3 regions of the Streptomyces sp. NBC_00122 genome follow, and region 1 is predicted to be linked to each of the others. Evidence: riboswitches for the same ligand, from Rfam matches in the RefSeq annotation. Region 1 holds a riboswitch; each other region holds the start of a gene.

Region 1 (3,265 bases):
GCCTCCCTGCGGATGTCCCGCCCGCGCCAGGGCACCGAGGAGACGGTCGCGCGGATCGACTCCGCGGCCGTACGCGCCTTCTACGAGGCCCACGTACGCCCCGCCACGGCCACCGCGGTGGTCGTCGGCGACCTGACCGGCATCGACCTGGACGCCGTTGTCGCGGACACCCTGGGCGCCTGGACGGGCGGTACCGCCGAGCCCCTCCCGGTGCCGCCGGTGACCGCCGACGACACCGGCCGCGTGGTCATCGTGGACCGGCCCGGCGCGGTCCAGACGCAGCTGCTGATCGGCCGGATCGGGCCGGACCGGCACGAGCGGGTCTGGGCGGCCCAGGTGCTCGGCACCTACTGCCTGGGCGGCACGCTGACCTCCCGCCTGGACAAGGTGCTGCGCGAGGAGAAGGGGTACACCTACGGCGTGCGCTCCTTCGGCCAGGTGCTGCGCTCGACCGCCGACGGCAAGGGCGCCTCGATGCTCGCCATCAGCGGCTCCGTGGACACCCCGAACACCGGCCCGGCGCTGGAGGACCTCTGGGAGGTGCTGCGCACCCTCGCGGAGGGCGGCCTGACCGATGCCGAACGGGACGTGGCGGTGCAGAACTTGGTGGGCGTGGCCCCGCTGAAGTTCGAGACGGCGGCCTCGGTCGCCGGAACCCTCGCGGACCAGGTCGAGCAGGAGCTGCCGGACGACTACCAGGCGCAGTTGTACGCGCAGCTGGCCGAAACCGGGACGGTGGAGGCGACTTCGGCGGTCGTGAAGGCCTTCCCGGCGGACCGGCTGGTCACCATCCTGGTCGGCGACGCCGCGCAGATCGAGGCGCCGGTGCGCGCCCTCGGGATCGGCGAGGTGAGCGTCGTCACCAACTGACGGCGGCAGTCGGTCGACTGGCCGATTCACGCAGGGCCCTGGCGGGCTTGTCCGCCAGGGCCCTTTTGTCCGTTTGGTGGTGAGGTTGCTTTTATGTGGTGTGGCGTACGCAACAAAAAGGCGTGTCTGTTTGGCGATTGACTGATGATCCGCCTAGCGTCACTCGTGCTGTCCGTCAGTCGTACCCGTCGCATCCGCGGCACCGGGCAGCGATCGCCGAGTCCCCGTCAGGCGCGAGCCTGGGGAGCCGGGGACCCACATGTGTCCCTGGGGTGAATCGGACCGCCTCGCCAGAGGGGGCCCGTAGGAGACCTTCCTGCTCCGAACCCGTCAGCTAACCCGGTAGGCGAGAAGGAAGGAAAGGATCAACCCCTTCATGGCGTTTGGCAGTCGTCCCGCCGGCTCCGGTAAGCACCGTGGTTCCAGCCGTCTGAGCCGCAAGACCGCCGGCTACGCCGGCATAGCCGCCCTCGCCACCACTGGTGTCGTCGGCTCCCTCGCCGCTCCGGCCTTCGCCGCGGACAACAGCGACCACCAGTCGCCCCAGGACAACGCTCTCGGCGCCGTGGTCGTCGCCGAGGACCTCCAGGACGACATCCAGGACCAGGCCGCGTCCCAGCACCGCGCTGCCGAGCACGCGGCCGCCCAGGCTCAGGCCGAGGCCGACGCCAAGCAGCGGGCCGCCGAGGCCAAGCGCTTCGCCGAGGCCAAGGCGAAGGCCGAGCGCGAAGCCGCCGAGCGCGCGGCCCGCGAGGAGGAGCGCAAGCGCCTCAACACCTTCGTCGCACCGGTCGACGGCTCGTACGTCAGCACGCAGTACAAGGCGGGCGGCGGCATGTGGTCCTCCGGCAGCCACACCGGCATCGACTTCCACGCCGCCTCCGGCACCACCGTCCACGCGGTCGGCGCGGGCGTCGTGGTCGAGGCCGGCTGGGGCGGCGCGTACGGCAACAACGTCGTCATCAAGCACAACGACGGTACGTACACCCAGTACGGGCACATGTCCTCGCTGAGCGTTTCCGTCGGCGAGCAGGTCACCCCCGGCCAGCAGATCGGCCTGTCGGGCTCCACCGGCAACTCCAGCGGCCCGCACCTGCACTTCGAGGCCCGCACCGGCTCGCAGTACGGCTCGGACATCGACCCGATCGCGTACCTGCGCTCGCACGACGTCAGCCTCTGACGCGCACCGCACCGCTTCACCGAAGGCCCCGGCTCCCCGAGCCGGGGCCTTCGCGCTGCTCCGGCGGGCAAATGTTTCGCATTTCCGAGCGCTCTCGGAAATTATCGTGTGTTGCAATAGAGTCGAGTTGCGCACATGCGCGTCCAATGAGCGTGGCAGTCAGAAATAGCGGAGGTTCGGTCTTGCGTATTCCTGCGCACGCGGTATGCACGGCAATCCGCGACGACATCGTCTCCGGGGTCTTCGAACCTGGCGGCAGGCTGACCGAGGAAGTGCTGGCCCGCCGGTACGGAGTCTCGCGCGTCCCGGTCCGCGAGGCGCTGCGGACCCTGGAGTCCGAGGGGTTCGTGACCACGCGGCGCCACGCGGGCGCCTGTGTGGCCGAGCCGACCGAGCAGGAGGCCGCCGACCTCCTGGAGGTGCGGATGCTGCTGGAGCCCCTGGCGGCCGCCAGGGCGGCCCGGCGGCGCACCGAGGCCCACCTCAAGGTGCTGCGCGGGCTGGTCAGGCTGGGCCAGGAGCGGGCCAGGCGGGGCCAGGGCGAGGATCTGCGGTCCCTGGGCGGCTGGTTCCACGAGACGCTCGCGCAGGCCTCCGGGAGTCCCGGGCTGGTCGCCCTGCTCACGCAGATGCGGCACAAGGTGGCGTGGATGTACGTGGTGGAGGCGCCGGCCCGGCCGGTGGAGTCATGGGCGGAGCACGGGGCGATCGTGGACGCGGTGGCGCGCGGGGACGCGGAGCGGGCCCGGGCGCTGACGGCGGTCCACGCCGACCGGGCGACGGCCGCGCACCGGCCGCGGCTCCGGCCGACGGTGAGCACTTCGCAACCTTCCGTAAACATGGCGAGCGGCCGGCATTAACAGGGCCCGTATACAAAGGGACGTATCCGGGCGCCGCTGCCGGGATTTCCGGGGTGCGTGAATTTGTTGCGCGCCGAATTCCCGTGGAGTCGGATTCCCGCGCCGGCGCATTTCCGGGCTGCCGCATTTCCGGGCTGCCGCATTTTCGTGGCGCCGAATTCGCCGTGCCCGCAGCGCTGCCGTGTTTTCGCGTGCCGTATTCCGTGAAGCCGGGGGGAACCGGGTGAAGCCGGATGGAGCTGGGCGGAGCTGGGTGGACCCGCGAACGCCGGAGCCGCGGCCCCGGGGTGGTGGGGGCCGCGGCTCCGGCGGGTGTACCGCGTGGGTCGAACCCGAAGGGTCAGACGGTCTCGGG
Region 2 (3,265 bases), 890 kb from region 1:
GCGGTGCTGTCGGTCATGGAGGACGAGGAGGTCGTGGCGAACGCCCGGGCGATGGGCGACCTGCTGCGCGGGCGGCTCGCCGCCCTGGTGGACGAGTACGAGCTGCTGCACGAGGTGCGGGGCCGTGGGCTGATGATCGGCATCGAGTTCGGCCGGCCGTCCTCGCTGGGGCTGCGCAGCCGGTGGACCGTGCTGCAGGCTGCCCGCAAGGGGCTCTTCGCGCAGATGGTCGTCGTGCCGCTGCTCCAGAAGCACCGGATCCTCACGCAGGTGTCCGGGGACCACCTCGAAGTGATCAAGCTCATCCCGCCGCTGATCGTGGACGAGCGGGACGTCGACCGGTTCGTCGGAGCCTTCCGGGACGTCATGGACGAGGCGCACGGAGGCTCGGGGCTGATGTGGGACTTCGCCAGGACCCTGGTGATGGGGGCCTCTCACGGCGGTGGCCGGGGGAAGGCCGTCGGGAACCGGTGACGGCCTGCCCCGCCGTCGTCAGTCGAGCAGCCGCTCCCGCAGCCGGCCGAGGGTCTCGGGCGTGAGCACGAGGCCCTCGGCCAGGTAGCGGTCCACGCCGCCCCAGTGCTCGTCGATGGTGTCGAAGGCCGCCTCCAGGTACTCGGCGCGGGCGTCGAAGAGCGGGGCGAGGAGCTCCATCGCCTCGGAGGAGCGGGCCTCGACCGGCTCGCCGCTGCGGCGTACCCGGTAGCGGCGGTGCGGAGCGTTCGACTCCAGGTAGTCCGCCACGATCGCCTCGCGCTCGACGCCCAGCGCGAGCAGGGTGACGGCGATCGACAGGCCCGCCCGGTCCTTGCCCGCCGCGCAGTGGAGGAGGGCGGGCACGCTGTCCTCGGCGAGGGCGTGCACCACCCGGCTGTGCTCGGCGGTGCGGTGCTTGATGATCCCGCGGTAGGAGTTCACCATCCGGGCGGCGGCCTTCCCGTCGCCCAGGATCGAGCGGAGCTGGTCGAGGTCGCCGTCGCGGACCATCTTCCAGAACTCCCGGCCGTCGGCCGGATCCGAGAGCGGGATGTTGACGTTCCGTACGCCGGGCAGTTCGACGTCCGGCCCCTCCAGGGCGTGGTCGGCGTTGTTGCGGAAGTCGAAGACGGTGTGGAGGCCGAGCGAGGCGAGGAACTCTGCGTCGGTTTCGGTGGCATGCGCAAGATGTCCACTTCGGAACAGTCGTCCCGTCTTGACCCTTCTCCCGCCGGAAGTCGGCAATCCGCCCACATCGCGGAAATTGCGCACTCCGGACAGTTCCGGCTCCTGTATCTGCTGGGTCACGGGAACTCCTCCGCTTCGTAGTGGGCCATCTGTCCTAATTGAGGTACTTGGCGCCAACTTGCCATAAACAGCGGCGAGATCGGACGCGGCCCCGTGAGCCAGATCATACGGTGACCGTGCGTGCCTGATCGCGAAAGCCGAAGGGCCCGGCCGGAGGGGTCGTTGGCGGCGGGGAATGGACGCAGGGTGACCGGAATTCCGTCGGTCCCTCATCCCTGTTATTGCGTCAGGGAATTCACGGCTTGTTGCGTACGGCCTTATGGGATTACCTTCGCGATCGATCCGGGTGGACCGCCGAATCCTGCCGCCGCCCGGGAAACCGCACTCGACTATTCACGCGCGCGGCAGGAGCGGGGGAACCAGGTAAGCCGCTGTTCCGGATCTTTTCCGGGACTGCTCGGGGTGAAGTCGTTCATGTTCCGTTCATGGACAGCCGGACATCTCCAGTCCGAACCCGACAGCTCACCTCGCAGGCGACGGAGAGGAATTCGCCATGTCCGCAAAGGGTAAGCACCGCCGTCCCAAGTCCCGTTCCATGTTCCGCGGCCTCGCTGTCGCGGGCACCGGCGGTGCGGCGCTCGCGCTGCCCCTGCTGGGGGCCGCCGGCGCCCAGGCGGCCGGCGCCCCGGCCGCCGCGCCGGCCGCGGCCCCCGCCGTGGCGCCGCAGGTTCCCCTCTCGCTCCAGGCCGCCCCGACCGCCGCCGTGGAGACCGCGCCGACCGTCTACACGGTCGTGCCCGGCGACTACCTCTCCAAGATCGCCGCGGAGCGTCACCTCTCCGGTGGCTGGTATCAGCTGTACGCCGACAACCGCGAGGCCGTCGGCACCAACCCCTCCCTCATCCACCCGGGCCTGAAGCTGACCCTCGGCGCGGCGGCCGCGGCCGAGTCCGCCCCCGCCGCCCCGGCCCAGGACCCGGCTCCCAGGGCAGCTGCGAAGCCCGCTCCGAAGCAGGCTCCGAAGCGGGCTCCGAAGCAGGCTCCGAAGCCCGCCCAGAAGGCCGCCCCGGCGCAGCGGGAATCCGCCGCCGAGGCGCCGGCCGCGCAGCAGTCGGCCTCCGGCTTCGTGGCCCCGGTGAGCGGCGGGATCTCCACCCAGTACAAGGTCGCGGGCAGCATGTGGTCCTCCGGCTACCACACCGGCGTCGACTTCATCGCCAGCTCCGGCACCACCGTCAAGGCCGTCGGCGCGGGCACCGTGATCTCGGCCGGCTGGGCCGGCGCGTACGGCAACGAGGTCATCATCCAGCACGCGGACGGCACCTACTCGCAGTACGGACACCTCTCCGTGCTGTCCGTCTCGGCGGGTCAGAGCGTCACCGGCGGCCAGAGCATCGGCCTCTCCGGCTCCACCGGCAACTCGACCGGCCCGCACCTCCACTTCGAGATCCGCACGGGCCCGTCCTACGGCTCGGACATCGACCCGCTCGCCTACCTCCGCTCGAAGGGCGTGAGCATCTGACGGCACCCGCCGTCGCAACACCGGCGTGCGTGAGGCCGGGGCCCGAGGGGGGTCCCGGCCTCACGTGTACCTATTCCTTATCCCCCGCGTGGTAAAGATCACGGTCCGTCAACCCCTGCTTACGTTGGCGTAGGTCGTGTACGGGAGTGAAGGATGTCGTCTCGTGGCAGCGACGACGACGACACTCAAGACCATCGGCTCGTACGCGGCGATCGGGGACAGCTTCACCGAGGGCGTGGGGGACCCGGGACCCGGGGATTCTTTTCTCGGCTGGGCGGACCGGCTCGCCGTGCTCCTGGCCGACCGGCGTGACGAGCACGACTTCCGGTACGCGAACCTGGCCGTGCGCGGCCGGCTCCTCGACCAGATCGTGGCGGAACAGGTCCCGCGGGCCAAGGAGCTCGCGCCCGACCTCGTGACCTTCTGCGCGGGCGGCAACGACATCATCCGGCCGGGCAGCGACCCCGACGACGTGGCGGAGCGGTTCGAGGCGGCCGTCGCCGACCTCACCGGGGCCGT
Region 3 (3,265 bases), 2.5 Mb from region 1:
TTGAAGCCGTTGCGCTGGGCCATCTCGACGGCGTCCAGGGTCTCGGTCAGCGAACCGATCTGGTTCACCTTCACGAGCAGGGCGTTCGCGGAGCCCTCCTCGATACCGCGGGCCAGGCGCTCCGGGTTGGTGACGAAGAGGTCGTCGCCGACGATCTGGACCTTGGCGCCCAGGCGGTCGGTGATGGTCTTCCAGCCGGCCCAGTCGTCCTCGAACAGCGGGTCCTCGATGGAGACCAGCGGGTACGCCTCGACGAGCTCGGCGTAGTAGTCGGTCATCTCGGCGGCCGAGCGGGACTGGCCCTCGAACTCGTACTTGCCGTCCTTGTAGAACTCGGACGCGGCGACGTCGAGGGCGAGCGCGATGTCCTTGCCCGGGGTGTAGCCGGCCTGCTTGATGGCCTCGATGATGAGGTCGAGCGCGGCGCGGTTGGACTCCAGGTTCGGGGCGAAGCCGCCCTCGTCACCGAGACCGGTGGACAGGCCCTTGGTGTGCAGGACCTTCTTGAGGGTGTGGTAGACCTCGGCACCCCAGCGCAGCGCCTCGGAGAAGGACTCCGCGCCGATCGGGGCGATCATGAACTCCTGGATGTCCACGTTGGAGTCGGCGTGCGACCCCCCGTTGAGGATGTTCATCATCGGAACGGGCAGCAGGTGCGCGTTCGGACCGCCGAGGTAGCGGAAGAGCGGAAGGTCCGAGGCCTCCGACGCGGCGTGCGCGACGGCGAGGGACACGCCGAGGATGGCGTTCGCGCCGAGGGAGCCCTTGTTGTCGGTGGCGTCCAGGTCGAACATGGCCTGGTCGATCAGACGCTGCTCGGTGGCGTCGTAGCCGACGAGCTCCGGGCCGATCTGCTCGATGACGGCGAGGACGGCCTTCTCGACACCCTTGCCCATGTAACGGTTGGGGTCACCGTCACGGAGCTCGATGGCCTCGAATGCACCGGTGGAGGCGCCGGACGGAACTGCAGCACGGCCGGTGCTGCCATCGTCGAGGCCCACCTCGACCTCGACCGTGGGGTTGCCTCGGGAGTCCAGGATTTCCCGGGCTACGACGACGTCGATGGACGGCACGAGCATCTCCTTCTGGGATGTGACGCTGGGTGTGCGGTGGCGTCAGGCCGTGGGACGGCCTGGCCGACTAGAGCCTAACCGGATCCGGGCACTCACCCTGCCGACCGCCCGGTTCCTGGGACGAAAAAGGGCCCGAATACCCCTCTTCCCGGACATAGAGGCCTCGGTGACGGGGGTTCTGCAGCCGCACACACCACCGCCCGGCGCGTGGGGGGAGACGCGCCGGGCGGTGGGGATGGTGAGCGTTGCTGCGACTCCTGCGGCTATTGCCGCAGTGTTCAGCTGAGCTTCAGCTTCTGACCCGGGAAGATCAGGTCGGCGTCCGAGACGATGTCCTTGTTCAGCTCGAAGAGCTTCTCCCAGCCGCCCTTGACGCCGTTGGCCTCGGCGATGGTGCCCAGGGTGTCTCCGGACTTGACCTCGTACGAGCCGTTGCCGGTCTTCGGGGCCGGGGCCTCGGAGCGCTCGGAGCGGGTGGTCGGGGCCGGGGCCTCGGAGCGCTTCGTCTCCTTCTTCGGCTCGGTCTTCTTCGGCTGGGTCTTCTTGGTCTCGGTCTTCTTCTCCGTCTGCTTCGGGGTTTCGGCCGCGCCGCCCCCGCTGTAGGAGGAGTTCGACAGACCCACGCCACAGGACGGCCAGGCGCCCTTGCCCTGGCCCTTGAGGACCTTCTCCGCGACGGCTATCTGCTGGGACTTCGAGGCCTGGTTGGCCTGCCCGGCGTACGCCTTGCCGCCGTACGCGGCCCAGGTGGACGACGAGAACTGCAGGCCGCCGTAGTAGCCGTTGCCCGTGTTGATGGCCCAGTTGCCGCCGGACTCGCACTGCGCGACGCGGTCCCACTCGGAGGAGGTGGCGGCACTGGCGGAGCCGGCGGCCATCAGGGGGGCGGCGACGGCCACACCGGCGACACCGGCGAGCGTGACGATGCGGGCGGTGCGCTCGATGGCGGTACCGCGGCGGTGCTTGCCCTTGCCGGAAAGCAGCATGGAGTTTCTCCTCACCGACGCCTACGAGGTGAGCTGTCGGGTTCGGGCGAGTGAGTTGCCCGGCCGTGCGACCTAGCGCACGTCTTAACCCCTAGCCGGTGGCGTGACCGTCTCTCAACGGCCGCTCCCGGCACCTACCTTGGTTCCCCCGCTCCTGCCTTCGGCGCTTGACGCGACGACTGTTCCCTCCGTCCGCCGGCAGGACTCGGCGATGCGGTCGAAGGAGCTCGCGGTGGCGAGCGATTCAGAAGGTAGACAGGTCTCCCCCCGATGTTCAACGACCGACATCGGGGGGAGACGACCCCTACTTGCGCTGCCAGTACGGGTGTTTGCGCAGGTGAGGGCGGGGTTTGCGGAAGCCCCGGGGCGAGACACGCCAGTTGACCGGAAGAGACGCATGTCTCACTTACAGAAAACGGACAATCGACTCTTTCCGGATGGCTCAAGTGTCCTTATTGCACGGTTAGATCCAGGTTCTGTCCGGGCTTGATCAGATCCGCGTTGCCGCCGATGACCTGCTCATTGGCCGCGTAGAGCCCCTTCCAGCCGCCCTTGACCCCCTTGGCATCCGCGATGGTGACCAGGCTGTCGCCCGCCTGCACGGTGTACGAGGGGGCCGACGCGGCATCAGATGCGGCCGGCGTCTCGGTCGCGGGGGCTCCGCGGTGCTTGCCGTTGCCCTCAGCTGCCGTGACGGGCGGTGCGGTGGGGCCGGTGGAGGTGCCCGGGGTGGCCGGGGCGCCCTGGGTGGCCGGTGCCGTCGGGTCCGTCGTGGCGCCAGGAGTGGTGGGGGCCGCGGGGTCGGCCGGGGTCACCGGGGGCTGGCCCGGGGTGCCGGGCGGCGTGGTGGGCGCGTTCGGGTCCACGGGGGCGGTCGGTGCGCCCGGGGCGGTCGGGGTCGGCGTCACCTCGTCCGGCGAGGGCATGACGGGCAGTCCGAGGGAGGGCGCGAGCGGGCCGTCGGGAATGACGAACGACGGGGTGGCCGACGGGCTCGGGGCGGGGGTGGGAGCGCCGAAGTCCGTGGACGGCTTCCCCTTCCCCGTGGAGGGCACGTCCTCGTCCGGCCGAGTCGGCGCCGGGCCCTTCACGGCGGAACCGCCGGGCAGGCCGGGGTCGACGACCGCGGCGGGGCTCTGCCCCTCCAGCCCGGCCGACGCCGCGCACAGCGGCCACGCCTGCGGGCCCTGGGAAGCCAGAATGCGC

What was found. Region 1 has a riboswitch for cyclic di-AMP ahead of OG737_RS23195 (M23 family metallopeptidase). Riboswitches for the same ligand answer to the same signal wherever they lie in the genome.
Region 2: linked by a shared signal. The riboswitch ahead of OG737_RS26735 (peptidoglycan DD-metalloendopeptidase family protein) and the one ahead of OG737_RS23195 (M23 family metallopeptidase) in region 1 are both predicted to bind cyclic di-AMP.
Region 3: linked by a shared signal. The riboswitch ahead of OG737_RS11230 (transglycosylase family protein) and the one ahead of OG737_RS23195 (M23 family metallopeptidase) in region 1 are both predicted to bind cyclic di-AMP.

The regions. Positions count from the first base shown of each region.
Region 1 is NZ_CP108191.1:4,898,126-4,901,390, forward strand. It holds gene OG737_RS23190 (pitrilysin family protein) at 1-870, shown strand, start outside; cyclic di-AMP (ydaO/yuaA leader) riboswitch at 1,075-1,233, shown strand; gene OG737_RS23195 (M23 family metallopeptidase) at 1,247-2,050, shown strand; gene OG737_RS23200 (GntR family transcriptional regulator) at 2,233-2,910, shown strand; gene OG737_RS23205 (HPr family phosphocarrier protein) at 3,251-3,265, opposite strand, start outside.
Region 2 is NZ_CP108191.1:5,789,102-5,792,366, forward strand. It holds gene OG737_RS26725 (aspartate aminotransferase family protein) at 1-474, shown strand, start outside; gene OG737_RS26730 (tyrosine-protein phosphatase) at 493-1,284, opposite strand; cyclic di-AMP (ydaO/yuaA leader) riboswitch at 1,601-1,773, shown strand; gene OG737_RS26735 (peptidoglycan DD-metalloendopeptidase family protein) at 1,778-2,746, shown strand; gene OG737_RS26740 (SGNH/GDSL hydrolase family protein) at 2,910-3,265, shown strand, end outside.
Region 3 is NZ_CP108191.1:2,391,785-2,395,049, forward strand. It holds gene eno (phosphopyruvate hydratase) at 1-1,079, opposite strand, end outside; gene OG737_RS11230 (transglycosylase family protein) at 1,352-2,059, opposite strand; cyclic di-AMP (ydaO/yuaA leader) riboswitch at 2,063-2,235, opposite strand; gene OG737_RS11235 (transglycosylase family protein) at 2,512-3,265, opposite strand, start outside.